3 regions of the Shewanella sp. DNRA4 genome follow, and region 3 is predicted to be linked to each of the others. Evidence: riboswitches for the same ligand, from Rfam matches in the RefSeq annotation. Region 3 holds a riboswitch; each other region holds the start of a gene.
The links. A riboswitch is a leader RNA that binds a small molecule or an ion and turns the genes downstream of it on or off. The one in region 3 is predicted to bind lysine.
Positions count from the first base shown of each region.

Region 1: another riboswitch for lysine. It lies ahead of HG547_RS06940 (Na+/H+ antiporter NhaC family protein); the one in region 3 lies ahead of HG547_RS09970 (Na+/H+ antiporter NhaC family protein).
Region 2: another riboswitch for lysine. It lies ahead of lysC (lysine-sensitive aspartokinase 3); the one in region 3 lies ahead of HG547_RS09970 (Na+/H+ antiporter NhaC family protein).

Region 1 is NZ_JABAIP010000005.1:111,042-121,239, reverse strand. Features, by position in the region: gene HG547_RS06960 (hypothetical protein) at 1-47, opposite strand, end outside; gene HG547_RS06955 (transposase) at 513-1,490, opposite strand; gene HG547_RS06950 (hypothetical protein) at 1,729-2,151, opposite strand; gene HG547_RS06945 (choice-of-anchor Q domain-containing protein) at 2,385-5,240, opposite strand; gene HG547_RS06940 (Na+/H+ antiporter NhaC family protein) at 6,244-7,824, opposite strand; lysine riboswitch at 7,908-8,079, opposite strand; gene HG547_RS06935 (dienelactone hydrolase family protein) at 8,220-9,182, opposite strand; gene HG547_RS06930 (hypothetical protein) at 9,465-10,198, shown strand, end outside.
Region 2 is NZ_JABAIP010000003.1:56,707-66,904, reverse strand. Features, by position in the region: gene HG547_RS03930 (YacL family protein) at 1-334, opposite strand, end outside; gene HG547_RS03925 (zinc transporter ZntB) at 515-1,480, shown strand; gene HG547_RS03920 (succinylglutamate desuccinylase/aspartoacylase family protein) at 1,535-2,650, opposite strand; gene lysC (lysine-sensitive aspartokinase 3) at 2,652-4,007, opposite strand; lysine riboswitch at 4,151-4,325, opposite strand; gene HG547_RS03910 (DUF3293 domain-containing protein) at 4,569-5,003, opposite strand; gene arcA (two-component system response regulator ArcA) at 5,586-6,302, shown strand; gene HG547_RS03900 (S9 family peptidase) at 6,880-9,171, opposite strand; gene HG547_RS03895 (class 1 fructose-bisphosphatase) at 9,468-10,198, shown strand, end outside.
Region 3 is NZ_JABAIP010000008.1:14,595-24,792, reverse strand. Features, by position in the region: gene HG547_RS09990 (amidohydrolase family protein) at 1-1,090, opposite strand, end outside; gene HG547_RS09985 (H-NS family nucleoid-associated regulatory protein) at 1,298-1,690, opposite strand; gene HG547_RS09980 (electron transfer flavoprotein subunit beta/FixA family protein) at 2,000-2,749, shown strand; gene HG547_RS09975 (FAD-binding protein) at 2,750-3,676, shown strand; lysine riboswitch at 3,772-3,968, shown strand; gene HG547_RS09970 (Na+/H+ antiporter NhaC family protein) at 4,048-5,616, shown strand; gene HG547_RS09965 (M3 family metallopeptidase) at 5,709-7,859, opposite strand; gene HG547_RS09960 (cytochrome c3 family protein) at 8,031-10,145, opposite strand.

The DNA.
Region 1 (10,198 bases), on a different contig from region 3:
GATATAAAAAGTGCTAAACCAATTAGCAAAGCCTGTTTCAATTTCATTTATCGCCATACTCCATGCAAATTATTGTTAGATTTTTATATTATTAGTCTATCGGCAGTTAATTAGGTAAAAATGACCATATAGCTAAATTCTCATGCCAATTTGCTGATTCTAAATTTACTTTTTTAGTCCTCTTCCACTACAAATAAATCAGGCAGCGATACATCAGGCCGATACATCAGGCTATCGATACATCACCGATACATCAGGCGATACATCAGGAGGCGATACATCAGGCCACCCAAAATAAAACAAGAACATAATGTACTTTATGAGGGCATTCAAGTGACGAAAAGTCACTTAGCCGTTAAAAGGGTAGCGAAGTAGGGTTACAAAGGATGATGACTGACTAAATTGACCTATTTGGCTGAAAAAACGATATTTTTAGTAAAACAAGCCCAACCCATTGCCTCGTTGGAGGTGTTGGAGCTTTTGAAGGAACGAGCAATGAAACAGGCTTGAAATCAGCCTGTGTTAAGGTAACGACAGCATTTAGCAAAGTGCCGTCGTCGCTTCTCTAAATGCTCGCAGTAATCGGTCAGTTCTTGCAACGTACCGACTGGGCCATGAAATAGCTTGCCAAACTCGGTGGTCAGTTTAAGCCAATTGTCTTGGGATATATTTAATCTGGTCAGTAACTTGTTGCTATTTCCACTTATTGCACCACGCTTATCGTTGCGGATGATCCGCCCTGTATCCTCAACTAACTCAAGATAATCCTTGAGCGTAAACGCGATTCCATTAGGTTGGTTATCGCGTTCATTACCAATGAAAGGCAGTAAATTGTTAGGCTGTTCACCTTTCAATGCAGCCCGAATGCGTAGCTGAATGCTGGTATGGTCTGATTGTTCTGGCGTGTTAGCCATTTTGGCTCTGATGGGATTCAAATCAACATAGGTCATACAGGCTAAAACCGCAGCTTCATCAAGTAGAGCCTGTGACTTAAAGCGACCTTCCCAGAAACGACCACTACAGTTATCTTCTTGATTTGCTTGTCTTGCTATTGGTTCGTTTAAGCAACGTATGAACCAACTGATATCACATAAACGGCTACGGTAAATTGCTATTGCATGTTTTAGCCTGAGGACTTGGTGAGGTTCAACCAACTCACCTTTAGCGAATTTTTGCGTTAATTCATCACCTTTAAATAGCTTATGCCACTGCTCAAGCACTTCGCGATCAGTCCAACGATTAGCACGGTCGATATCCACCCGTAACACCACATGCAAATGATTCGACATTATCGCAAAGGCCGCTATATCAATAGAAAAAACTGCTTCAATTTCAAACAGTAGCGATTCTATCCAAGCGCGGCGATGGTCATAGTTTTTACCTGAATAAGTATCATCGCCGCATAAAAATGCACGCCGAACAACGCGACTACAACAGTGATAGAAGGGCGTGTCTTCAACACTAATCTGAGTTCTTCTAGGCCTCGGCATAGCAACTCCTCCACATAAACACTTTTACTGAGTCTAGTAGAGGAGCCTAAATAACGCGATTTGTAATGGGTGGCTAGATTTTAGCTCAAGGGGCTTTCAACTCCGTTAGGGGCGTCTTGGCTTATGTGAAAACAATAGGCAAGAAGGACAAGACGAGCAGTCCTCCTTAGTCGACTCTTGTTTAACAATCAGGGATGAAGCCCCACGACTTTTATTTATGCTAAAAATTTCGACTACTTTATTTCGGGAGTACCAATTCACCAGAGACATACGCCCTATCAAATTCTGCTTTGGCATCAGCTTTATGGTTTAAGCAGTTAACCATGTGCTCATCTGACTTATAGTTTTTGCAGTCTTCGGGGACGATATAATATTTGCGCCATGCTTCGGCTTTACGTATGCGTGCCGCTTCGTTTTGCTGAGCTATACGTTGTTGTTCCGCAGCCTGTTGCATTGCAATTTGTTGCTGCTGATATTCAATAATCTTGCGTTCTTTTGCGGCTTGTTGGCGAGCAAGTTCAGTTTGCTTTTGTTGCATAGCAAACTCATTAAGCCCTTGCGTCAGGCGGTATTCGATATAACTCAAATAGCCAATTCGCACTAACAAAGTAACCAAACCCGCTAGCAAGATCCCTAAGGTAATTTGTAAAACTGATTTCATTCCAAAATCCATTTCTATTCTGAACAGCTCTTTTCATCAGAAAACATAAATACTACGGGATACACCAGAACTGGCATTGTTGCACCAGTGACGTTGAGAAAAATGGGCAGGTCATAGTAATACTAACCTGCCATTCCTGTGCTTTACATTCCATGAGTCATTTCTGGTTATTTAGCAAACTTGCATCCACTGTTTAGCAATTAGAGCTTTAACAATTAAAGAATGTAGCATAATCAGTTTAATCTAAACTCTATTGCACCAATATCAATGACTTTTGTTCCATTGTTATCACCGTCAATTGGTCTTGCTACACCATATAAATCGACATCTACGTTTAACGGCACACCAGCATCAATTACCGGTGAGTTACTAAAAGGATATCCATTATTATCAAGTAAAGGATCGGCAAAAAAAGTATTCACTTCAACTTGTTGGTCCTGCATATCTATATACAAGCCCCTAACCTCATTAACTATATTATTACTTAAGTTAATGCTGCTTCCAGAAGCAAACTTATACAAAGTACTAGCATACGAAGCATTATCAATTAAATATCTAGATTTTGAAACGATATTGTTATCGATTGACATTTTATAATATGGCTCATCAAGCCCATAATAAATAAGCTTCACTACAGATTCTAGCCCAAGAAAAGTATTATTGTAGATTTCTAATTCAGAGGACATACTTGCATTAAGAAACTGACATCCGAAATATAAATCAGGCGCATCCAAAAGATTGCCAAAATATATATTATTCACTAGTCTAGTCTTAGTATTTTGTGCAACAGCATAATTACCGCTTTCAATCCTAGGGCAATGGTAATCATCATCCAAATTACTAGATACGTAACCATTATCGAGAGCCTTACCTATCAATATATTTTGTTCAAAAAGCATCTCTCCGCTATTTAAAATGGATACTGACATGAGGTTGTTTGGTGTACCATCAAATAAATTACGTGTAATAGCACCTCCACTACCCTCTACCTTTATATAGTGATTAGCTAAGGTAAAACCATTTACACTACTATTTTTATCAATAATTAAACTTGGTTGCCAAAATGAAGTTTCGCTGCTATAAAGCTTAGCACCTTTAGATTCCGCCTCTAATAGCGTTTGTTTTTTAGATAAATCTAAATCACCAATATAAATTCCTGCCGGAACATTAACTTTTTCACCATCGGCCGCCATATCAATCTGTTTTTGTAATGCTTCTGTAGATTGACCAACCACTATTGGAAATGGTATTGAAGATAACACTTTATCACCAGTTATAGAGCTGAGTGAATTGAATACTAACTTCCCTTCCCCTTGACTATCTCCCCTAATATCAAGTGTAAAACTATAAGCCCATTGATAGTCTTTAAAAACAATTTCGTTTCCAACCAAACAACTATACTTTTCATGGCTATTAACACATTCGGCACTTAATAATGTGATATTTTCCGGTATGTCCAGTCTAATTTTATTGCCGGTCACAGGATCAAAGCCACCAAATTTAGATTCTTGCTGATGAATTGTAAACGCTAGCTTTTGTGAAGTACCAACTAATTCCATCATATACTCTTGACGGTTATCAATCCACAATCGATAAGATACATCAGCAGCATGTCTTGCAACATCAATTGTTGCTTGGTTATTCGACAAATCCTCATCATGTCCAAGATGCTGTATTTTTGCAGTGATAACACTTTTAATCTCTGCTCCATTTGCTGTGTCAGCATTTAAATAGATCTCTTGAACAGCTTTATATCCTGGTGATATATTATCCCATTTACAGGTCAGTTCGAGCCGATTATCTGTTAAAGTACAAAAATTGGAATGAGCATAACTATCGCTATCAAAATAAACAGGAAGAGATGTTGAGTAGGTCGTCAACACTGTTCCGCTATCAGTTGATTTTACATCACTTTCGACTTCAGCTTTTACGATAATCTTTTTAGAATAGCCTTGGGTTTCATGGGATAAAGTAACTCCGAGATCAGCAATTTTAGGAAGTATTTTTTTATCGTTAGGATGACCAAAAGATAAGAACTCTTGCAAATTTGTAAAGCCATCACCATCTAAATCTTGAGTCGCATCCAAAGCCGATGTTGGATTTAAACCAAAAGCCAACTCCCAACCATCAGTTATTCCATCGTTATCCGCATCCTCAAATGAGGTCAATATGGAGGGTTTATAGTATTCCTTTAAAAAAGCATATTCTTTATTTACCATGCCACTATGTAGCATAATTTTATAATAGGTGTAATTAGAGATTATGTTTCCTCTTAACTCCTTATAGAATTCAACTGAAAATGTAGCTTGACTACTGTTACTTCCCCTAACAACAAACTCACCACTTTCTTCATAGGCATGTACCATAGTGTTAAGTTTAAATAATTCATTCGTTTGGACATCCCAGAACCCTAAAGATGAATCGAATACGCGACCTTGTATCCTAAAACCATCATTTCCACATAACACCATCTCATTACCAGTTCTAATAAATTTAAAATTTGAAAATAAGATTTGTTTTTTATTATTTACATCTGAAAACATTAAATTATATGTTGCTTCAGTTTTTGCACAAGTTAAGTCCTGCTCTACATATTGTGCAGTACCAGCAAGTAAACTGTGACCTAAAGTACCTTTTACATCAACATCCTCAAAAATCACGGTACTATCAATAAGTATTCCATCGGTGGAAAATCGGTTTGCTCTCACAGTAGCTTTACCGTTAGTTGTCATGCCATCTTCAACGCAATTAGTGAAAGCAATATTTTTTTCTTTATCTGAGCTTCCATTCGAAATTTTAATCGTTCCACCACCAGAGCAAGTCGAACCCAGTTCGCCACTTTGATCGTTATAGTCCGGTAGTAATTCAGGAATGAGTGTAAAGATGTACTTGTACACTTGGCCTAATGTTTCTGTATTCAATGGAGCTACAGACTCAATACCTGCATATTGGTCTTTAATATTGATAAATTTAGACAAGGGGTCTTTGGTGACAGGAGGTGGGGTAGGTGTTTCTGCTGAAGAATCTCCACCACCGCCACCACATGCTGAAAGACATAAACACAAAAGGGGTACAAGTGCATATTTCATATCATAACATCCATTTATTTGATTTTATTAAGTTATTTAAAGTATTCGGATAAGTATAACTTTCATTATTTGTAACTGACACTGAGGTTAAAAAATTGGACAGGTACTTTTATGCCTTAACAATCGACCTATAACACCTGAGCCGAAGGAATACACCACCCCCCTCGGAGTTGCCGAAGGGCATTTACGTTCGTTGCGTGAGCGAGGCATAGTCGTTCTCGTGCATCTGATCCATAGGGAAATGGAAAATGTCAGTATGATGTATGGAACATCATTGACCATGCACTTCACGACATTCAGGCATCCTGCCTATCAGATGCCGAGATAGCGTCAGTCGAATCAGGGACGAGCGTCTGACGCGATAGCATAGAACGCTTAATGCCCAAGGGACTTTCAACTCAGTTGCGGAGAAGCAAGGACTCTTATTAACAAAGAGGCAAGAAGGAATTGCTGTTGATCCCCTCTTGGTCGACTCTTGTTTAAAAATCAGGGGGTGAAGACCCACGACCTTGATTCACCTCGGCCGATAGGCCGCTAAAAAACCAGTTCACAACTTTGTGAACCGACAAAAATCTTTCCATGGCTACCGCACTTGGCAAACACCCATTAGCCAAGGGATTGCACTGCTGTAATGCTTTTATAGAATCTAGAATCTAGAATCTAGAATCTAGAATCTAGAATCTATAATCTAGAATCTAGAATCTAGAATCTAGAACCTAGCACCTAGCACCTAGAGACTTATCGCATATTGTTCAGGAGGTGTTTCTTGCGAAATAAAGACACATCTTCCTGATGCAAATGAACTGAATCGAGGTCACGATTAAGTTTCATCCTTGTTAAAAACCTAAGATAACGTTGTGTTTAACATCTGTCTACCACTTTCACATTACAAATTAGATAGTTAAGTGATGACTTAAGTTTGCTTGAATGGATGCAGGCTTACTCAAGCCCACAAAAAAGCAAGGGGCCCGTGGGCCCCTAGTTGATAGCGTGTAAAAGAGCCTTATGCCGTAGCTAACAAAGGCTGATTTTTCGTTTTACGCAGATGATAGGCAGTGAAGAGCACAAACCACAGGGCGCTTACGGCAAATCCAGCTAAGGTTGAATGCATAATCCCCATGGCTAAATAGCCTAAGGTGGCGCCAAAGGCGATGGCTAAGGCATAGGGTAGCTGGGTCATCACATGGTCAATATGGTGGCAACCTGCCCCCGTGGCCGACAAAATACTGGTGCTGGAAATCGGCGAGCTATGATCGCCAAACACTGAGCCCGCAAGCACTGCGGCAAGCATAGGCAGCATTAATGCGATATCGCTGGCTGCGGCCATGTCGCCAGCCAGTGGCAACATAATACCAAAGGTGCCCCAACTGGTTCCGGTGGCAAATGCCATGGCGCAGGACAACACAAACACCACCGCAGGCAACACTTCCATTGGCAAGTTACCGTTGGCGAGGGAGGCCAGATATTTGCCAGTCTCAACATCGCGAACAACCGCACCAATCGCCCATGCAAATAGCAAGATATTGATCGCAGGTAGCATGGCCATCACTCCTTGCGGGGCGGCTTTAAGCCAGTTTTTAGCGCCCAATTTTAACCGCAGCGCAAGCACAATTGACACCGCCAAGCTGCACAGCGCGCCATACACTAGCGAGGAGCCCACATTGGTGTTTTCAAAGGAGCCAAGTACGCTAAATGGCAGCCCTTTTTCATCCAACACTGCCGCACCAGAGGAAATCATAAAATACACGGTCGCGCCTGTGAGGGTTAGGATCGGCAATACCATATCGATCATGCCACCGTTACTTTCTTCAGGGCTTTCCATATCTAAGCCGATTGGACGAGGCTTAGACGGATCCCAAAGCTTCCCCTCCAGCGCCCATGCTTCATGTTTACGCATCGGGCCGATATCCATTTGAAAGATAATCACCACCAACACCATCAACAGGGTAAACACGGCATAGAGATTCATCGGGATCATCTCAACAAAGGCTGAGATTGGACTTTGCTCGCTAATGCCGTGGGCGGCCATAATGCCACCGATAAGCGCGATAATATAAGCGCCCCAAGAAGAAATGGGCATCAATACGCACACGGGCGCAGCGGTAGAATCTAAAAGATAAGCCAGTTTGGCGCGGGAGATTTGAAAGCGATCGGTCACCGGACGGCAAATAGCGCCAACCGACAAACTATGAAAAAAGTCGTCAATAAAAAACGCAAACACCATCACACCAGTTAAGCCTTTTGCGCCGCGACGGGTCTTAGCGCGCTTAGCTGCCCACTCGGCAAAGGCGCGGGTGGCGCCAGAAACCGTCATCAGACTAATGAGTCCACCAAGCAGTAACATAAACAGCAACATATTGATATTGTCGCGATTAAGTGCGCCATCGACCCAAAAAATCTTCAGCACGGTATTGAACATATAGTGCAATGAATCAAGGGGAGAAAACTGATTGAGTAACAAACTGCCGGCCACAATCCCTACGCCAAGGGATAACAGTACGCGACGAGTGATGATCGCCAAGGCGACGGCTAACAAAGGGGGAAGTACTGACCAACCTGAGTCAGCAAAATGACTAATGTCCATGATCTCTTTTCACCAAAAAACGGGTGGAGATCTACCGAGAGGATAAAGAAACAAAACCTATAGGGAGGTATTACTCCTCAGCCCCTTCAGGTAGCGCTCCATAGTGGATGACTATGGCAGTCTTGCACCTATTTGATGCAAAACCAGCAGCTCGGTTTGATGACCTGGCTACTTCGGCGCTGACTCCTTTCCTTGTACATCTGCGGCATCACCCTCCGCACAAGTAGTCATAGGCAGCGCGCCTCTACTTAAAGGTATTCGAGCGGGCATTCTAGCGAGATGGGAACTGATAGCAAGTATTTTGATCCCACTCGCGTATAAAACAATGAATCACCTACAAGTTGGTAACACAAGAAACATCCACCTTTCAAGCGTTGCAATAGCGCTAAATGGACTTATACGAGTAAATGTTTACCAAAAAAATCTAAGGTTCTTGTCCATGCGAGCTCAGCCGTTGGCTCATCATAACGGGCGGTGGAGTCATTATGGAAACCGTGATTCACATTCGGGTAAAGATAAGCGACGTAATCGGCTTTATTAGCCTTTAGCAGGGCTTCATACTCGGCCCATGTATCGTTAATCCGTTGATCTAATGCGGCAAATTGCAACATCAACGGGCCTTTCACACGGCTGCGCAGCTCAGTTGCTGCGGGTGTGCCATAATAAGGCACGCCTGCCGCAAGCTCATCGGGAATGGTGGCGGCGAGCATATTGACGATATAACCACCAAAGCAAAATCCGACAGCACCGAGTTTGCCATTACTCTGCGGGTGCGCCCTTAAAAAACGCGCGGCGGCGATAAAATCCTGCTCGATTTTGGCTCTATCAAGGCTCGCTTGCATGGCGCGACCCGCATCATCATTACCAGGATATCCACCAAGGCTGTAAAGCGCATCGGGGGCAAAGGCGATATAGCCCTTGGCCGCTAAGCGGCGGGCAACATCTTCGATATAGGGATTTAAGCCTCGGTTCTCATGTACCACTAACACCACGGCGGCTTTTTTACTGAGATCTAAGGTCTTAGGATCGCCCGCCTTTTGGCCTGGGATCAGCAACGCGTTTGGCAAGACTAAATAACCGCGGCCTTCACCATAGCCATCGGGGGATGGAAACTTTACATAACTGGCTTGAATGCTGGGATCGTTAAAGGAGACTTGCTCGGCTAAGGCGTAATTAGGCATTAGTGCGCCCGTCAGCGTGGTCATGGTAAAACCCAGTGCCACTAAACCTGCGAGGCGAGCCATAAACTCACGGCGGTCGATAATGCCGTGGGCATATTCGTCATACCAGTCAAAGGCTTCCTGAGGAATGACAGGGAAAGGTGGTGTGGTTAGTTCTGGCTTATGATCTGGGCTCATCGTTCTTTCTCCATTTAACAAGCTAACCACTGGTTTATATTCCCTAGCTTGTGAGTTATCTAGCGGCCTTACCAAGAGTAAAGGATGAGAGCTTGTCAGGGCAATTAGCTTTATGCCGCCCATTTAATAATTCTCCACCCATCAATAGCCAATTTATGGTTGATCATGCGCCCAAATTGGCGTGAGCTTTTTATTCCATAGGGGCATTTTTGTGTATAATGTCGCCAAACAACATATTAATATCATTACATTTCAATAACATAAGTTACAAATGGAGTTCAAATGGCTATAGGGATATGCAGGGTACTTTGTACCACTGTCACGCTCACGCTTGGGTTAACGGCTTGCGATAATCAGGTTTCTGATAAGTCAGCAAGTATTCCCGCTTCGCGCGAGTATCAGATTATTTCTACTTCACACCTCAACGATGGTTTCGAAACCCGCAAAGTGTTGCAGGCACGATTGCTGCTGGATTACCAGTTACAAGATACAGAAGGTAAGGCGGCCAGCTTAACCACACCACTAACCCATAATGCCCGCTTTTTTATCCAACCTAACCTGCTGCAAATTAGCGATTATGGCATGCCGATCCCAGTGAGTAATATCGACCCAAAAGCCAAATCCAATGAAATCGCTCAGTTGGTTAAAGATGGCTTTAATGTGGAATTTAACAATGGTGAAGTCCGTCTATTAACCCCCATTGCCAAGATGGATCAAAAAGATATCAAGGAGTTATTTGAGCGCTGGCAAAATCTTAATAACTTGTTTAAACAAGCCCCAACCTTGCCTGTGGCGCTTGAGCCTCGCGTCGGTTACAGCACAAGCGCCCCCATGGATGGGCGCTTAACTTGGACGGTTGAGCAGGTCAGTGAAGATAAATTAATCGCCGTGTTACAAGGTGAAAAAGGCAAGTATAAGGCCTATGGCAAGTTCGAAGTTAACCGTAAAACCGGTTGGTTAGAGAGCATGGCGTTTTTTCAACGGGAAGAGCGCCAAGGCAGTACTTTCACCCATCG
Region 2 (10,198 bases), on a different contig from region 3:
CTTCTTCTAAATCTTCTAGCCCACAGTAAGCCTCAGATTCAGCATCATAGAGGGACATCGCCTCTTCGAGTTCATAATCCTGCTCAAATCCTAAAGCATTAGCGTAAATTCGTGCCTGCTCCTCATCCAGATCTAAGGTAATATCTTTGCCGATAAAACGCCAAGAAACTCGCTTACCTGTTTGAATTTCTTTGATAATATCGAGCACTTGCTGAATTTTGGCTAACTCAGGCCCCAACTCTTCTGAAAACCATTGGCCCAGTACCTCATGGTCCATGCTAAAGCTGGCTAAATACATGCCAGTCAAACTGTTACGCCGAAATTCATATTCCATTTTATCTTCTCAATACATTACAACTAAGGCTAATTTTAATCTATTTCATCATAAGTTGCTTGGCCAGCAATTTACTCATCTAGCGCTGAAGTTATTGTGAGAGGAAACGACGCTAGGCTTCATTTCCACTGTAAAATCAGTTAGCTTTACCCGATGATTTAGCATGAGATGGAATGTGACATGCACGAAGGATTTATCTATAGCATAGTGCTTAGCGGCGCACGAGCTGGCTCAACCTTAAGCCCAGAACAACTTGAAAATTGGGACCCTAAGGACGGGTTGATTTGGGTACACCTACGTTATCGCCACAAAAAGGCTCGCCATTGGGTGTTAAACAGCGGTCTTAATAAAGTCGAAACCGATGCCCTGCTCGCCCAAGATACTCGCCCTCGAGCCGTATTGGCAGGGGAAGGTGTATTACTGGCACTGCGCGGTATTAACTTAAATCCAAACTCAGCACCTGAAGATATGGTCGCCGTGCGAATTTACGCCGATAGACAGCGCATTATTTCCACCTGTGATCGCGAGTTGCAATCGGTTAAAGATGTGGCAGAACTGATCATGGAAGGCACAGGCCCCACCACCACAGGAGATTTTCTCCTCGCCATTTGTGAAAAACTGACTACACGTAAAGTCGATTTTATCGATACGCTAGAGGAGCAACTTTCAGAATTAGAAGAACAAGTTGTTTCTGGCAATGTTAAAGATTTACGTACTGATATTGCCGAACTACGCCGACAAACCGTAGCCTTGCGCCGCTATTTAGGCCCACAGAAAGAAGCCTTCACTAAGATGCTGTCCGATCAATTTGTGCTGTTTAATGAGCCCGAAAAACTTAAGATGCGCGAAACCACGGATAAGCTTATTCGCACAATTGAAGACTTAGATGCACTGCGTGATAGGGCCAATGTGACCCAGGAAGAATTACTCAGCCAGCAATCGGAGCAGCTAAACAAGCGCTTGTATTTCTTATCCTTAGTCTCGGCAATTTTCTTGCCTCTGGGCTTTTTAACCGGTTTGCTTGGGGTCAATATCGGCGGTATTCCCGGTGCGGATAACGCATGGGCTTTTGCGACCTTCTGCGGTATTTTAATATCGCTGGTTGCCCTGCAAATGGCGCTATTCTATCGCTTTAAGTGGTTGTAGACTGTAATAAAAAACGCCAATCTCGAGATTGGCGTTTTGTTTTGCAAATTGCCGTTAATACGGCAATTCAAACAGATTGGTCATGACTTTATAGAGCTCTGTGCCTTGATGCACCGACGCCGAGGCAAAATGGAGTATAGGCACACAATCCTGGGGTAAACTGAGTGCAGTCAGCTCCTGCGCACTGCCATATAAGTCGAGTCGCAGCAGATTGACTAAGGTCTCACCCGCCGCAAGCGGCTCTCCCACGGGCGCCACATATTCCACCAAGCCCGCCATAGGCGCATGGTACTTTTTGTAATCCTTAAGATAACAGCCAAAACGCGGCATCTTAACGGGTTCCACTTGCTCGGCAATCACCCCTCGATGGCTTAAATAGGCCAAAATGCCTTTAGCATCGACTAAAGCATCCTCAAGGCAAATGCGTTCTTGGCTCGCCAGTTCCAAGGTAAAAGCTGAAACGGCAATATTGAGATCCCGCCCCTGCGCTTTCGCCACTTCACTCAATTGCCACCAAGGACAAAATGCCGCCTCATCCATTGAGCCACCAAAACTATTGGGGATCACCAATGTGTAAGGAATCGTGAAAAACTGCGCCGCTGCAATATCATATTCAGGGCAATACAAATGTTTACAGGATTTAGGCCCAGTATGCAGATCGAGCACTATATCCGCTGCATGGGCCATAGCCTGTAAGCTAACCGCCAATCTGTGGCCCGTGGTCACGCCCCAATCGTTACGTAACCGCTGCAGGCAAGCTTCAATCAAGGTGCTGCGATATGCTTGAATAAGTTCGCTATCGCTAAGCTCAGCATGTTCACTGTACCAAGCGGGTAAATCTATCGCGTGATTTAAGTACTCACGATTCCAGTTTACGCCAGTGATAGGGTCAAAACGCCCCAGTGTAAACTCACCGCTTTTTTGATTAATCCCCAGCGGATTAGCCAAGGGCACTAAGGTAATTTCCCCTAAGATGTCGCAATTTTCCAACTGCTTCATCAATTGATAAATCACCGCATTGCCTTGCACCTCAGCACCATGGACATTAGCCTGAATATACACTTTAGGGCCAGATACATGACCACTTGGCTTAAAGTGATAAATCGGCAGCGTCAGAGCCTGCCCTGCGGCAAGCTCCCCAATTTGCAGAGACGATGTTGTCGGCAACATACTAAACGCCTTCAAACAAATTTTCGTGCAACGCTTTAACCACTTGTGCCGCTTCGGATTCGGCCACTAACACACACAAGTTATGCGGGCTGGCGCCTTGGCAGATCATGCGCACATTATGGGGTTCGAGCACTTCAAACACGCGGCGACAAATACCCGCAGTCGTAGCGATGCGATTACCGATAATCGCCACCAATGCTAAACCATCCTCCACACGCACGCGGCAATGTTGCGATAATTCTTGCAGCAACGCTTCACTTAATAAACCTTGCCCGCTTGAATCGGAGCCGGTTTTATCTAGAGTGAGCGATACGTTAACTTCGGAGGTGGTGATCAAATCCACACTGATCTTGTGTCTTGCCAATGTGGCAAAGGTTTCAGCCAAGAAGCCCTGCGCATGCAGCATTTGTAGGCTGTGCAGATTGAGTAGCGTTTGGTCGCGGCGCAGCGCCACCGCGCGGAACACGGGTGCATCTTCAACCTGATGGCGGATCCAAGTGCCACCTTTTTCAGGCTCCTTGCTTGAACCGACAAACACTTGAATTTGTTGGCGCACGGCCGGAAGAATCGTCGCAGGATGTAATACTTTAGCACCAAAGGTCGCCATTTCGGCGGCTTCGTTAAAGCTGATTTCGGCAATCGGATGGGCATTTGGCGCGAGGCGCGGATCGGTCGTATAAATCCCGGCCACATCGGTCCAAATCTCAACCGCTGAGGCTTTTAAGGCTTCGGCTAACAGTGCCGCAGAATAGTCGCTACCGCCACGGCCGAGAGTTGTGGTTTGCCCCGCTTCATCGGAGCCAATAAAGCCTTGAGTCACAATCACTTGCTCAGATAGCAATGGCTGTAAGTGTTCACGGGATAACACTGCAATTTGCTCAACCTGTGGCTCGGCGCGGCCAAAATGGCTGTCGGTGCGCAACACACGGCGCACATCGAAGGCACTTGAGTTGGCGCCTTTTTCGCGCAATACCGCCGCAAATAATGCCGACGAACACTGCTCGCCAAGGGACAATAACTCATCCATGGTGGCCTTACTGCGCTGGGACGCCAGCGCTTCGCTTAATACCGCCATACGGCTTAACAGCTTATCTAACGCGGCAGCAACATCATTAGGGCGACCGAGTTTATCTAAGATAGCGTATTGAATCTGCGCAATTTGCTTTAATCGTTGTAAGCGACCATCGTCGTTAATTGACTCTTGGGTCAGTTCAACCAACAGGTTAGTCACGCCACTAGAGGCGCTAACCACCACTAAACGGCAATCGGGATTACCCAGTACAATCTCGGCGCAGCGATTCATTGCACCGTAATCGGCGACTGAAGTACCACCAAACTTTGCGACAACAAGGGACATTAGCGCACCTCCGCAGAAGCAGAATACACGGCACAAACAAGGATAAGATATTGATTAACTAACATGATTACGCTCCGAACTAACTTCGTTCGAAGAGCCTGGTGCTCAATGATACGCACCCCAATAGAAGGGAAACAGCAATCGTCACCAGAAGCTCTCCACCAATTACAGGTGACAATCGTTAGGATTCAGCCTAAGCGACCGACATAAACATGCAGCAACCATATCTATGCCTCGGCGTTAATCTCCCTCATCAATCATCGCTGGAGTTTGTGCTCCTCTGACTGACTACCTAGTTAACGCTCCTCTTCTGTTCCTTTCCGCCGGAAAGGGACGAAAAAAGTAGCAATAAACCCCTAATGAAGTCAATGCTAATTTCACACACTATATACAAATTCAATAAACGCATTTAAAAACAATGGGAATTTAAAACGTTTGCGACTCATGCCAAACGAGAATAGGGAAAAATCAATCAGATCTAGCAAAGAAGAAAAACAAACTAGCCTTGCCGTGAGATCAGCAAAGCTTAGCCAGAGGAGCGATTAAAAGCGTCAATCGCGGTTAGGTGACCAAGTCCGGTAGCTCATAAACCAAACGCACATAGTCGTTAAATCGACCTAAACACACCTCTGTTTGCCCGGCTAATGTACAAGGCACTAAACTCACCTCGCCCTGTTCCACCATGTAGATAGCGTATTGATTAAACTTTTTCCCCAACTGCAAGGCCATGCTGCGATCAATAAACACGGCCCAGCTCTTCTCCATATGGGATAAATCTGGCGATGCCCCAATCAGTGCACGATAGGGACTGCCTAATAATTCAATTTCACGTAGAAGTTGGCGGTCGAGTAATCGGTTTTGGCTGGGAGTGAGGAGGGTTGAAGCGGGATTATGGGCGGTAATTACAGCAAAGGAAAAATCACAGGATAATGCTTGAGTAAGCAAAAACAACGGCGTTTGATAATGCTGCCACAAATCTTGAGTCATGTTGTCCATTGGTAGTCTAGTCGAAAAATGAACCCGCGCTAGTTTAACAGAGAGCCTAAAAAATCCAAAGAGGCGTGAACTGGCTCACAAGAATTAAAAATACATTAGTTATACTAATCAATGACTAAAGTAAATATCATGGTAAATCAGCGTCTCAGCCTGAAATTTGTTAACATTTCATTTGTTAACAAATGCCTAAAACGAGTACAATGTCGTCATTGGCCAGTTAAGCAGATAACATTAAGTTTGCTTAATCTTGACAAGGGTTTGTTAGATTCCTCTGCGAAATCACCTTATGCTGGCCAGACATCTTTTAAAATGTGTTCTACATTTGATTTATCATTTAAACATTTTAAAAAAAACAATAGTTAAGGAACTATTTTTAACTATTGCTTATCGAAGTTGATACTGGTTACGTTTTATCGTATTACACTTTAAACGTTCACTTATATACATCCTGACGTGTAGCCGTGAAGATCTTCCCTTTGAAGCACAGAGCAGTAAGTGGAAGTATCAACATTTTATGAATATAAGAATCCGATGTAAGTGATTCTTATGGTTAGAATATTGGTTAAAATTTAGGTACTTAATATGCAAAATCCGCACATTCTGATCGTTGAAGATGAAGCCGTTACCCGTAACACGCTAAGAAGTATTTTCGAGGCAGAAGGGTATGTGGTAACTGAGGCCAATGATGGCGCAGAAATGCATAAGGCTATGCAGGAAAACAAAATTAACCTCGTGGTTATGGACATTAACCTACCAGGTAAAAACGGTCTGTTGTTGGCACGTGAATTACGTGAAATCAACAACATCGGTCTGATCTTCTTAACAGGCCGTGACAACGAAGTCGACAAAATCCTTGGACTTGAAATTGGCGCGGACGATTATATTACCAAGCCGTTCAATCCTCGTGAATTGACGATTCGTGCTCGCAACCTTCTGACTCGTGTTAATAGCGCAGGCAATGAAGTCGAAGAAAAGAGCTCTGTAGAATACTATCGTTTTAACGATTGGAGCCTAGAGATCAACAGCCGTTCTCTCGTCAGCCCACAGGGTGAATCTTACAAACTGCCACGTAGCGAATTCCGCGCTATGCTGCACTTTGTTGAAAACCCAGGCAAAATCTTAACTCGTGCCGATCTACTGATGAAGATGACTGGCCGTGAGTTAAAGCCACACGACCGTACTGTTGACGTGACTATCCGTCGTATTCGTAAGCACTTCGAAAGCTTGCCAGATACGCCAGAAATCATCGCTACCATTCACGGTGAAGGCTACCGTTTCTGCGGTAACTTAGAAGACTAATCTTCAACTTACCGTTTGAACGCCATAAAAAACCAGATCCTAGGATCTGGTTTTTTTATCTCTGCAAAAAAGGTTTTAGCTGTACGAAATAATACCAATCACATTAAATATCTAATCAGTTCAGAGCCTCACAGGCATTTCAATCCAAGGCGCATTGACGCAGAAATGGTCATTCCCTTTTAAGTCAATGCAACACCGGAGTGGGATGTCTGTGTGGCTCCCAAAGGGCGGGTTTCAACGCGCTTTATACTGCGTTTAAGGCTTTCGACAGAGCACCACTATGCCTTCAAGCCTTCGCCTTGTCTAAAGCGCGTTGAATTCCCGCTGAATGAACAGATATTTAATACGATTGGTATAAACAAACTGGAAATCCAAAATACAACTCAGTGAACTGGAATATTGAGCGCCAGATAAGTATTGAGTGTGTTGTGATTAAACTAAGCAGCGTACTGTTAAATAAATAGGCTTAACTCAGAATCATACAAAATAAAAAAGAGTGAGGACGTTACCCCACTCTTTTAAAAACGCCACTCTGGCATAAATGCCAGTCTGATATAAATGCCAACCTAAAGCTGAGTTATTTGCCGCTTTTAAGCTGTCTATCGAGGAAATCCGCCAGCGAGCGGTATAAGTGATTACGCACTTTCTCACCGCGCATCGAATGCTTAGACCCCGGATAATCAATCATCTGGAATAATTTACCTTCGTCCTGCAACGCCTTATACACGCGAGTACTGTTTTCAAACAACACGTTATCGTCCGCCATACCGTGGTACATCAATAACCCCGACTGATAGTTTTTCACATAGGGGAACACGCTACTGGCTTCGTAACCTTGTTCATTATTCGCAGGATGGGCGAGATAACGTTCGGTGTAGTGAGTGTCGTACAAGCGCCAATCGGTGACGGGCGCGCCCGAAATCGCCGCCTTAAAGTAATCCGGCGCCTTAAACAAACTCATCAAGGCCATATAACCGCCGTAGCTGTGGCCATAAATCGCCACATTGTTGCTATCGACAAAGGGCAAGCTGCGCAGATAATCGACGCCAACCTTTTGGTCGTTCACTTCCGCTTCGCCCAAGTGACGGTAAATCACCTGTTCGAACTTAGTGCCTCTGTGGGCACTGCCACGGTTATCCAGTTGAAATACCACATAACCTTGCTGCACTAAGTATTGGGTAAAGTAATCCTGCTCACTCCAGCTATTCGTTACCAATTGCGCATGTGGGCCGCCATAAACACGCACCACCACGGGGTACTTTTTGCTCGCATCGAAGGGCACAGGTTTAAAGAGGCGCGTTTGCAAGATTTGCCCATCTTCCGCCTTAAGTTCTTTAAACTCAGGCTGTTGCCACAGGCCTGCATAGTCATACAAAGGATGACCTACTTTGACTTGGTTTTGCTCCACCCACGCCAGATGTTGGCCCTTATCGCCGTGCAAACTGATCTGCGGCGGCTGAGATAAGCTATTGAAATAATCCAGATACACGCTTTGATTATCGGCAAATACCGGATCGTGCATCCCAGCCTCGCTGCTCACGCGCTCAACTTTGCCACCCGCTAACGGCACACGGTAAAGGTGTTTTTCGATTGGGGTATCTTTACGGCCAGTGAAGTACACCCAACCTGCGGTTTCATCAATATATTCCAGCTCATCGACAGCCCAATTGCCCTCGGTCAGTTGCGTCTTCAGCTTACCTTTTAGGTCAAACAAATACAGATGATTAAAGCCGTCACGCTCCGAGGCCCAAATAAACGCCGATTGTTGCTTTAAGAAGTGCAGGTCATTGTTAAGATTCACCCAAGCATCGCTGCGCTCTTTGACTAAGGTTTTCGGCTTGGTCAGCGCATCGAGCGCCACCAGTTGCAGGTCTAATTTTTGTTGATCGCGGCTCTGCCACTGGAAGGATAAATGCTTGCTATCCGGCAACCAATCGACGCGAGGCAGGTAAATATCCTTGTTTTTATCATCGCTTAAGGTGACCCAATTGATGGCTTTATTATTCAGGGTCACAACGCCCAGTTGGATCTCGACATTGTTTTTGCCCGCCGCCGGATAACGCTGCTCGGTAAGCTTAATGCCATCGGCGTAGATTTCATTGCGAGTAACTAACTCGACGCCTGACTCATCGATACGGGTAAAGGCGATGGCCGACTCATCGGGCGCCCACCAGTAACCCGTCATGCGGCTCATTTCTTCCTGCGCCACAAATTCCGCCATGGCATTTTTAATCGCGCCGCCACCGTCAGTGGTCATGGCCTCAAGCTTTTTAGTCGCTAAATTGAGCACATACAAATTTTGGTCCCGCACGAAGGATACAAAGTTACCCTTGGGCGATAGGCGCGCATCGGTGGCAAAGCCCTCGCCTATCGGCAGTTGGCTAACGCTGTTATCCGCTAAGGAGAAGTAATACAGATTACCCGAGGCAGGGATCAACAGCGCCTTGCTATCGTCCACCCAGAAATATTCCATAATGCCGTCGCCATAAATACGTTGGCGCTCGCGGCGGGCCTTTTCTTCATCGGACAGTTCATTGCTCGCCAACTTATCGGCATTCAGCAACAGGCTAGATTCGCCCGTCTTCACGTCCATCTGCCAGAGATCGTAAAAGTTTTGGTTATCTTTACGTCCCGCAATATAGGTCACCCTTTGGCCATCGGGGGATAACTTTAATCCACGGGGACTCGTACCCGCCAAGGCAGGAGACGCATTCATGCGCTCGATAGTCAGCGGCGTTGTGCCGCCCTCAAGTGCATAGGCGGGGGTAAATATCGCGCTAGAAACCATGGCCAGTTGACTCGCTATCAGTAGGGATGAGACGCCCAATGTCACCGAGCGCAGGGAAGAAGCTAACCCATTTTTAGTCATTATTATTCCTTGGAAGCATATTCGCCTTTAGGTGGCGATGAAAAACTGCCGCCATTGTGCCAAGGCACAGCCTAAATAAAAAGCGCAGGCAATATACAGATACAAATTAGCAGGCAAACTCCTTAAGTTAGCTGAATTTTCAAGATAACCCACTCAGTCTGACACAAAGGGATAGCCCTCTTGGCTTAAATTGATTAAAACCCGCAGCAACATCGCTGAAATTGTCGACTAACTGAGTTATTATTCGCGGCAAATAATGAAATTGACCTCAATGTTGAACCCCTAAAGGACCTAACATGCAGACTCTTGCCCAGCACTTAACCTCAAAGGCAGTGAACGAATCCCTCACGCAACTGATTTTGACCTTAGCCGACACCTCAAAAGCCATCAGCCATGCCGTGCGCCACGGGGCCTTAGCCGGTGTGTTAGGCGCGACCGAACAAGAAAACGTCCAAGGTGAAACCCAGAAGAAACTGGATATCATCACCAACGATATGCTCAAAGATGCATTAAAAGCCGACGGAACAGTGCGCGGCCTCGCCTCTGAGGAAGAAGATCATGTGGTTGAAGTCAGCGCCAATGGTCAATATCTGGTATGTTTCGACCCTTTAGATGGTTCATCGAATATCGATATCAACTCACTGGTCGGCACCATTTTCTCTGTCCTGCCCGCCTCTGCTGGCGAGCTAACTGAAACAAGCTTTTTGCAATCGGGCCGCCATCAGTTAGCCGCAGGTTATGTGCTCTACGGCCCATCAACCATGCTCGCCCTCACCACAGGCCAAGGCGTGCAACTCTTTACCCTACACCCAGAAACCAACGAATTTTTACTGACCAACGCGGCCATGAGCATCAGCCCAGACACCCAAGAATTCGCCATTAACATGTCGAACCAACGTTTTTGGGAAGCGCCAATGCAGACCTATATCGCCGATTTACTGCTAGGCAAAATTGGCCCGCGCGAAAAATCCTTCAACATGCGCTGGATTGCCGCCATGGTGGGCGACGTGCACCGCGTACTGTCTCG
Region 3 (10,198 bases):
GGCGTGGCCAAAACGCCTCTGTCTTAATGCCAAATTGGGTAAACGCAAAGGGGATACCTGCATTTGCTACTGCGGCAGGGTTTGTGGGCGCGCGCTCCCATTGTCTGAGTTCTGCAAGGGAGACTTCGCGATCGGCATCATCGGTACCCACATCGGGTGCTTGTGGGTAATTAAGAGGAAGAATTAAAGGATAATTCAGAGCCTTTAATTCGTTGATCCGAGCATATTCTTGGCCACTTGCGAGTAAGTTGGCGGGCTGCTTATGTTCTTTGAGTAGGTTCGCTGCACGCAACAAATCGTTCAGATTTTTTGTTTCAAATACGATTGGTTTCTCGGCTAAGTTATCTAAACGTTCGAAGGCAATATTAAATTCAATTTGAGGTGTAGCTGAACTATTAACCGATTTGTGCTTATTTTGGTTATACCAGTTAGCATCAGCAAAGGTCTGTCTGATAAGCGCGATGCTACCCATGAGGGAATTGGGGTAGTCTTGTTCTGACGTACCTTTATCGAAGGCCATAAAAGGTTGGCTGCGTGCGCGATAAATTACCTCATTGGCAGTTTTGTCCGCGAGTGAAAGACTGACACCCGTGCCTCGGAAAATACCATCGAGTTTACTACTTTGTACACTGGTAAAGCCGTTATTGATCCAATCTCGTGCGCGTTCTTTATTGGGGTAAATGTAATTAAACCATTCTTTTTCAGCGTGAATTGCACCATTTTCAGCATTCCCGCCAATACGCTTAATATCATATACCGGACGAGTGAGCTGCAATTTGGGATATTCAAACTCGATAGCATAATCGGTAAAAGGATCGATAAAGCCGGGATAAATAGTATAACCACTGAGATCGACTTTTAGTGCCGCCGCGGGGATATCACCTTGGTCAATAATGGCTTTGATCCGATTGTTTTCAACTAATAATGTGGCATTTGAGAGTCGTTTCCCCGGTGCAAGAATTAATTCTGCATTGGTCAATGCAGTTAACTTATTGACGGGAGTGATGGGATTGGCCTCGGCAAAAATGGGTTGAGATACAAAACTACTTATTATGCCGCAGCTTATTATTATCTTATTGTTTATCTGCATTTTTTATTCACTTAGACGGAGGGTGAATAAAGAGTAACCTAAAGTAGATGTAAATACTAAAGATGAATTGTAACGCAATTTAAGCATTTACTTGAATGACAATGGGCTGGGTGGGATAGGCATAAAAAAGCTCGCAGGGCGCGAGCTTTTTTATGTTACTCAATGATAATAGCGAATGGCTATTGTCATTACCATTACGGTATTGGATTAGATTAAGAAATCATCCATAGAACGGCCTTTATTGACTTCGTTCTTAAATACTGTTGGCATACGGCCTTGACCTGTCCACTGGATCACTTCGCCATCAACTTCAATTTGGTATTTCGCTGGACGAGGAGCGCGTTTCTTGCTCGAGGCTTTAACTGCAACACCACCTAAATCGTCGATTGATAAACCAACGGCTTCCATTTGTTGACGGATTTCTTCAATTTTTGCATTACGAGCAGCAATAGCTTGCTGTTCTTCTGCTTCCATTGACTCACGCTCAACTAAAATTTTATCTAGTTTAGCCGCTAAATCACGCAGTTCTTCAACGCTAAGATCTTTTACAGCAGCTTTAAAACGACGACCGTGAGTTAATATCTCTAAAAATTCGCTCATATCTATTTTCGTCCCACTCTATTTTTATTACAGGATAATGGTGAACAACAGCTAAATGATAGAAACTAATATTGCTCGAATCAAATAAAATTATGCAATAAACAAAAATTAAATATTATTTAATTTTTGAACTTTTTATATATGGCAAATAAGTGTTCAAAAATGTGGCCAATACGACAGTCTTAAAAATGCAAACAAGCGTTTGACTTTGGTTGACGTTAACGTTAACAGGACGTAAAGTGGCTCTATCCTGCATTGGTGATCACCAATGTTTTGTCCATGTACATGAAAGTGTAGGAAGGAAGCCCTATGAAAGTATTGGTGCCTGTTAAGCGCGTAGTTGATGCCAATGTGAAGGTCAGGGTAAAAGCTGACAACACCAGCGTTGATACCGCAAACCTCAAAATGGCGTTGAACCCTTTTTGTGAAATTGCAGTAGAAGAAGCGGTTCGTTTAAAAGAAGCGGGCAGTGTTACTGAAGTAGTGGTCGTCAGCATCGGCAATAAAGCCGTTCAAGAACAATTGCGTACCGCATTAGCATTAGGTGCTGATCGCGCGATTCACATTGATACTGAAGAAGAGTTAGCACCAGTATCAATTGCCAAATTACTTAAAGCAGTACAAGAAAAAGAACAAGCGCAATTAGTGCTGTTTGGTAAGCAATCCATTGATGGTGATAATAACCAAACGGGCCAAATGTTTGCTGCATTAACGGATATGCCGCAAGCGACCTTTGCTTCAGCAATTAAAGTTGAAGGTAATTCACTTCAAGTTGCTCGTGAGATAGATGGTGGTATGCAAACCTTAAATCTACCGTTGCCCGCTGTGGTGACTGCGGATTTACGTTTGAATGAGCCACGTTATGCCTCATTACCTAATATCATGAAAGCCAAACGTAAGCCGTTAGATGTGCTGACGGTAGCTGATTTAGGTGTGACGCTCAAAGCGCATCAAACGGTGATCAAGGTAACGCCGCCTGCTGAACGTAAGGCCGGTATTATGGTTGCGTCGGTAGCAGAGCTGGTTGAAAAGTTAAAGAATGAAGCGAAGGTGATCTAAATGGCCATTTTAGTATTAGCAGAACACGATAATGCGGCGCTGAAACTGGATACCGCTAAAGTTGTCACCGCAGCTCGTGCGATCGGCGGTGATGTACATGTATTGGTAGTGGGCCATCAATGTGGTGCAGTGGTGCAAGCCGCTCAAGCTCTACAAGGTGTCGCGCAAGTATTAGTCGCCGATAACAGCGCTTATGAAGCGCATTTAGCCGAAAACGTGGCTAAATTGCTGGTGGACTTAGCACCAAATTACAGCCATATCCTCGCCGCGGCATCGAGTGCGGGTAAAGACACGTTACCGCGTGTGGCAGCACTTTTAGATGTGGCGCAAATTTCGGAAGTGATTGGCGTGGTGAGTAGCGATACCTTTGTTCGCCCGATTTATGCGGGTAACGCGTTAGCGACAGTTCAAAGCCATGACGCGATTAAAGTGATGACAGTGCGTGCCAGTGCGTTCGATGCGGTTACACAGGGTAATAATGCTGCTGTGACTACCTTGGATAAAGTGTTTGAAGCCAAAGCTCAGTTTGTGTCTCAAGCGCTGACAGTTTCAGCTCGTCCAGAGTTAGGTAATGCAGGCATTATCGTATCTGGTGGCCGTGGCATGGGCAGCGGTGAAAACTTCGGCATGTTAGAGCAACTGGCTGATAAGCTTGGTGCCGCAGTAGGAGCTTCGCGTGCGGCGGTTGACGCAGGCTTTGTTCCGAATGACTTGCAAGTCGGTCAAACTGGTAAAATTGTCGCACCTAACCTTTATATTGCAGTCGGTATTTCAGGCGCGATCCAACATTTAGCGGGAATGAAAGACGCTAAGGTGATTGTGGCTATCAACAAAGACCCTGAAGCGCCTATCTTCCAAGTTGCCGATTATGGCCTCGAAGCTGACCTGTTCGAAGCCGTTCCGCAGTTGATTGCAAGCTTAAGTTGATTTTATTTGTGAGCTAAGTCAAAGTAAGCGGCTTCGCGGTGGTAACTGCTTAGCCGCTTATGTTTTTATGAGCCTCACGCCCATGTATGGGCGTTCTTAGAAGTAGAGGCGCACCAAATATCAGTAGTGATCAGTAGGGTGATTCCGTTGATCGTTCACGAAAGGATTTGGTGCCGAAGTAGTTTGATTTATCACGATCAACTGCTGGGGTTGTGCCTAATAGGTACAACACTGCCATAGTATTTCCAGATACGGATATTAGGAATAGTTACTATGGAGCGCTACTGATAGGACAGGTGATCTTGGGTATCTATTGCCTTTTCCCACCAGTTCAGTCGCCCTCCATTCGTATTTTGACGAAGAAATAATCAATGACTGTAGTTAGTTATGCCGATTCGGCGCTTTCTTTGCTCCCGCCTGTGGTTGCAATTGTATTGGCGATTTTTACTCGCCGAGTGCTTCTTTCCCTCGGTTTAGGAATTGTGATTGGAGTATTATTGCTCAATCAATTTTCTCCTGTGGCCAGCGGTGAGTTTTTATTTAACAGTGTAAAAGGACTTTTTTGGTCGGAAGATGGCGTAAATTCTTGGAATTTATACATTCTCGGTTTCTTGATTGTATTGGGGATGATCACCGCTCTAATTACTGTGAGTGGTAGTGCTCGGGCATTTGCTGATTGGGCAAGGTTACATATTCGTAATAAGCGCGATGCGAAATTACTGACCATGTTTTTAGGCTGTGTTGTTTTTATTGACGATTATTTCAATAGTTTAGTCGTTGGGTCTGTCGCAAGGCCTGTTACCGACCGTTACCATATTTCCCGCGCTAAGTTAGCTTATTTATTAGATTCTACCGCAGCACCAGTTTGTGTCATTTCACCGGTATCAAGTTGGGGCGCTTATATTATTGCGTTAATTGGCGGTATATTAACAGCACATGGTTTTGCGGATTCAGGGCATTTAAGTGTATTTATTCAAATGATCCCTATGAATTTCTACGCAATTTTCTCTTTATTATTACTGCTTTGTGTGGCGTTTATGGGCTTAGATGTTGGCCCTATGCGTGAACATGAATTAAATGCCATGCGCGGTAATTTATACGATGAGACTAAAGGTTTACCGCCAGGTGCTAATGCTGATTTACCCGAAGCTGAAACAGGTAAAATCCTCGGGTTATTCCTACCTATCACAGTACTGGTATTTGCGACCCTGTATTTTATGATCGATAGCGGTGCTCAAGTATTAGCTAAAGAAGGCATTGAATTTAATATTATTTCTGCTTTCGAGAAAACCGATGTGAGTTCATCACTGTTCTTTGGTGCCCTGATTGGTTTAGCGGTTGCGCTGGTACTTAACTTAGTGCAAGGCGTTGAAAAATCAATGGTATTAAAAGGTGTAGTGCAGGGCGCTCGCTCTATGTTGCCTGCGATTTACATCTTGTTATTTGCTTGGACCATTGCAGGTGTGATCGGCCAGCTTGAAACCGGTAAGTTTATGGCTAGCCTAGCCACTGGGAATATTCCCTTTGCTTTCTTACCTGCATTAATGTTTGTGTTAGCGGGCCTGACTGCATTCTCTACAGGAACCAGTTGGGGTACGTTCGGGATTATGCTACCGATAGCTGCGGATATGGCGATGGGAAGTCACACAGCCATGATGTTACCTATGCTGGCTTCGGTATTAGCGGGGGCGGTATTTGGTGATCATTGTTCACCGATTTCTGATACCACTATTTTGTCGTCGACGGGGGCCAGTTGCCATCATATCGACCACGTAGTGACTCAGCTTCCCTACGCAGTAATCGTTGCGCTGATCAGCATGGTAGGCTACGTAGTGCTTGGCTTAACTGAATCGGTCAATGCAGGATTAGTGACTTGTAGCATATTGTTTGTATTGACGATTTTTGGTCTGCACATTAAATCCAAAAGTACGGCTTTATAAGTCCGTGATTTAACTTCGCTCTTATATTGAGAATGTAAAACAAATCAGCCAGCAACTATGCTGGCTGATTTTTATCTACTCAGTATCTAAGATTACTGAGTCTGATTGAGTCCACGGCGGTTGAGTAAACCTTCAGTGGTAGGCTCTTGGCCGCGGAAGTTCTTGTAAGCTTCCATTGGCGCAATACTGTTGCCCACTTCGCGAATGGTCTTACGATATTTCATGCCGATCTCACGATTTAGGCCGCCTTGGGTTTGCACATAGGCAAAGGCGTCAGCCGCTAAAATTTCACTCCACATATACGCGTAGTAACTTGCTGAGTAACCACCTGGGAAGGCGTGGGCAAAGTAAGTTGACTTATAACGTGGTGGTACGGCGGTGATATTTAAGCCGTGCTTTTTCAGCGCATTAGCCTCAAAGGTCGCTACATCTTGCAATGGTGCATCAGGGCTTAATGAGTGCCATTCCATATCCACTAGCGCCGCAGCCATATACTCTAACGTATCGAAGCCTTGGTTAAAGCTGCCGGATTTTAACAGTTTTTGCAGTAACTCATCAGGGATAGGCTTGCCTGTTTCGTAGTGCTTGGCGTAGTTGGCTAACACTTTAGGGTGGGCCGCCCAATCTTCTTCGAAAGTCGATGGAAATTCCACAAAGTCACGGGATACCGAAGTCCCAGAAAGACTTGGGTAAGTCACTTTGGAGAACATACCGTGGGTACCGTGGCCCATTTCGTGGAACATCGTGGTGACTTCGTTATAGCTGACGAAGGTAGGTTGGCCATCAGGCGCCTTTTTAATGTTCATCACGTTAACTACGACAGGCTTAGTACCTTCGAGGAAGGATTGCCCTACAAACGAGCTCATCCATGCGCCACCGCGTTTACCTTCACGGGCAAAGTAATCAGCATAGAAAATCGCCATGCTTGAGCCATCGGCATCAAACATTTCATAGGCTTTCACATCTGGGTGGTATACAGGCAAATCTGGACGTGGTTTTAACGTCACGCCATACAACTCTTTAAGCGTATAGAACACGCCGTCTTCGAGGACGCGGTTAAATTCGAAGTAGGGACGAATGCTATTGGCATCAAGAGCGTATTTTTCTTGGCGGACTTTCTCTGCGTAAAACTCCCAGTCCCATGGTGCGAGTTCAAACTTGCCACCGGTCTTGTTGATCATCGCTTGGATATCGGCCGCTTCTTTCTCTGTGTTGGCGACTACGGCTGGCACCATAGAGCCAAACATGCTGTAAACCGCTTCTGGCGTTTTTGCCATTTGCGGTGTAAGGCGATAGCTAGCCCAGTTCTCATAACCTAAGAGAGCCGCGCGCTCGGCACGTAATTGGGCTAAGCGAGACACTAAAGATGCGGTTTCGTTTTCACCCGTTAAGCCACGGTTTGCCGAGGCTTCCCAAATGCGCTGGCGCAGTTCACGGTTCTCTAAAGAGGCGAGTATTGGCTGGCGAGTAGTGTTGGTGATATTGATTAAGTACTTACCTTCATGGCCTGCTGCCTTGGCATCATTTGCTGCCGAGGTGATTTCGCTGTCACTTAGGCCTGCGAGTTGTTCTTTGTTATCGACAACAATAGCGATTTCTTTGGTTAAGCGTAGTAAACGTTGAGAGAACTCGTTGGTCAGCGTTGATTGTTCTTCGTTCAGGGCGCGGATTTTCACTTTCTGATCATCGGTCAGCTTAGCGCCAGCCATGATAAAGCGCTGGTGATACACCTCAACCAAACGTACCGCTTCAGGCGTTAAACCTAAGTTATTGCGGTCGTTATAGATGGCTTCAATACGAGCGAATAGCGCAGGATTAAGGTTGATGTTATCCGAGTGAGCAGCCATTTTTGGGGCCATTTCACCTTGGATTTTACGCAGGGCTGGATTGCTGTTCGAACCTGCGAGGTTGTAAAACACGCTCGATGCACGGTTGAGCAGGGCGCCGCTTTTTTCCATGGCGACAATTGTGTTATCAAAGGTTGGCGCAGCAGGATTGTTAGCAATTGCTAAAATTTCTTGATACTGCTCTTTAATACCTTGTTCTAAAGCGGGCTGAAAATGCTCGTCTTTAATAACGCTGAAATCAGGTGCTTGATATTGCAGTGTACTGGCTTGGAATAAGGGGTTTTGGGTTTGTACTGCGGTGACATTTGCAGCTTTTGTATCTTGAGTGCTACAGCCTGCGAGTGCTCCGGTCATCAGTGTGGCGCCAATGGCGATGGCAATAAAACTTTTACGCATAGTTGAGTGATTTCCTTAGAATTGTAGTTTTTGTGACTCTAGCGTTACTAACTTAAATAGGACTGAAAACCTATGGGATGAAGTTGTAAGTAAAAGTAAACAAAAAAAGCGCCCCAAGGTTACGGGGCGCTTTGAACTATTTTCTTGCAGGGAAAATAGCGGGACGATTAACTATTTACGGGTGAAGTTGTGGTATTTATCGATACCTGAGCTGCTACCTGTGTTATGGCAAACAGCACATGCTTCTCCTGTTGGTTGTTTGAACCAATCACCTACGGCAGGAACGCTGATCTCGCCACCATTGCTAGCCATGTGAGCTTTGACTGCATCGCCTGTGTGGCAAGCATAGCAGTTAGCGGTGACAGGGCTGGTCATTTTGTTACCAGGTTCAAGGATGTATTGGTTTGGTATTTTGTTTAAATCAATCGCGGTTTCGTGACAGGCAACACAGCTTGTGACTGGGTTGATTGCACCTGCACCGTTAGCGGTTTTCGCTTGAGTGCCATCGGCCTTCATCTCACCGATATTCGCACCGTTGCCCCAGTGCCAGCTGTGCACCATAGGACCAAAACCAGCACCCAGAGTGGCCGAAGTCCGTGCCATACCGTTATCATGGCAAGCTACGCAAGCCTTACCGCCTTCGTCAAATGCGCCATTTTTGTGGAATGCGGTGGCATCATTGTGACAAGTAGTACAGCTGTTATCACTGACTACGGTGCGACGTTCAAAGGCGGATACTTTGGTTGCAGTCGCAGGATCGACTACATCAGAGTATGCGGTGAACGAGACCCCCATTGAGCCGTCATAGCCATTGGCTCTGAGGATGCCATTGCTTTGATAGCGTTGGTTACCGTCGTACTCCATCCAACCTGCGGTGCTGAAGGTCACACGTGCAGAGTAGGCATAGTTGGCATTAAAGGCTTGGATATCTGCGAGTCGATGACAGATATTTTTAGACCCATCAGCATTGTAACCATAGTAGTAATTGGTTCGGTTGCCTGGGCGGCCAACTAGGCTGCCATTTTCATAGCCATGCAAGTATGCTCCGGCATAGACAATAGGTTTTTTCGCGTCATAAACCAATGGACTAGAGTAGTTGAAGTTATCTTTAATATTAAAAATATTACCATCGGTGTCTTTGACTGTAAGTGTGGTACACCAGCCAGGATCTGTCATCACTACTGCTGCACCAGTTGGCGCATAATGATCTGTTTTTGTTGAAATATCATCAACTTTAACAGGGGTAGATAATTCAAGTTTATACTTAGCACGTAATGCTTGGCGCTCAGTAATACCTGTTTTACCTTCATGCATCGGACGGACATCGGCACCATTACTTGGCACAATCGCGCCAGGTACACCACCAGTATTGTGGCAGTCAATACAGCCTGGGCCTGAAACACTAATATTGGTTGGAGCTTCAACGTGGCAAGAACTACAGTTCATCACGCTGAAATCTTTAGTAAATTTCTGGTGATTAATGTGGCCAATCTTAGACAGTGTGTTGGTTGCATAACCGCCGATAGAGAAACCTTCGGCATTTTTTGCTGCAAAGCTAACTGAGCCGTGACAGACTAAACAGCCTTCAACGAAGGTGACTTCGCTGTCCATACCGGTTGCTACATAACTAGCGTGACGACGTGGGCTTGTTGAATAGTCTACGTGACAGGAATAGCAACTATCGGTCGTGGTTGAATGAGTTCCCTCTGGCTTGTTCACCACCAGCGGTGCTGAGCGAGCAATGCCAGTTTCAGTATTACCGCCGACTCTGAGCCATACAATACCTTCGGTACCTGCGTTAACACCTTTCATTGGGGCTTTAAAGCTATAGTGACCATCGCCTAATGAAGTGAGCAAAGCGCCCTCAGTTGCTTGAGTCGCAGCGCCACCGATATTGACGTTATCTTTGACAGGATTGCCACTTGCGTCGGTTTTGTCGGCTTCATTTCTATTATTGATAAAGCCTTTATCGGTTAATGCTGCAACTTTGGCTTCAGCATTTTTCAGTCCATTGATTAAGTTGCCATTTTCGTCAGTGATCTTAAATTCATAGGTGATATTGCCTTCACCAAAGCTATAGTTCAGTACTTTTACATTGGTGACTGTTGAACTCGTGACTGGTGGTGGAACCCAAGGTTCACCCGGTGTTCCCGGTGTGCCAGGTGTCCCCGGAGTGCCTGGCGCGCCATCTACACCATCTTTACCATCACTGCCGCAACCTACGAGAGCACCGGTAAGTGCTAAGGCGACAACGTATGCCAGTTTTTTAGAGGTGAATATTCTCATCATAATCTCCATTAATCCAATACGCATTTAAAGGCACGGATTGCAGCACTAAC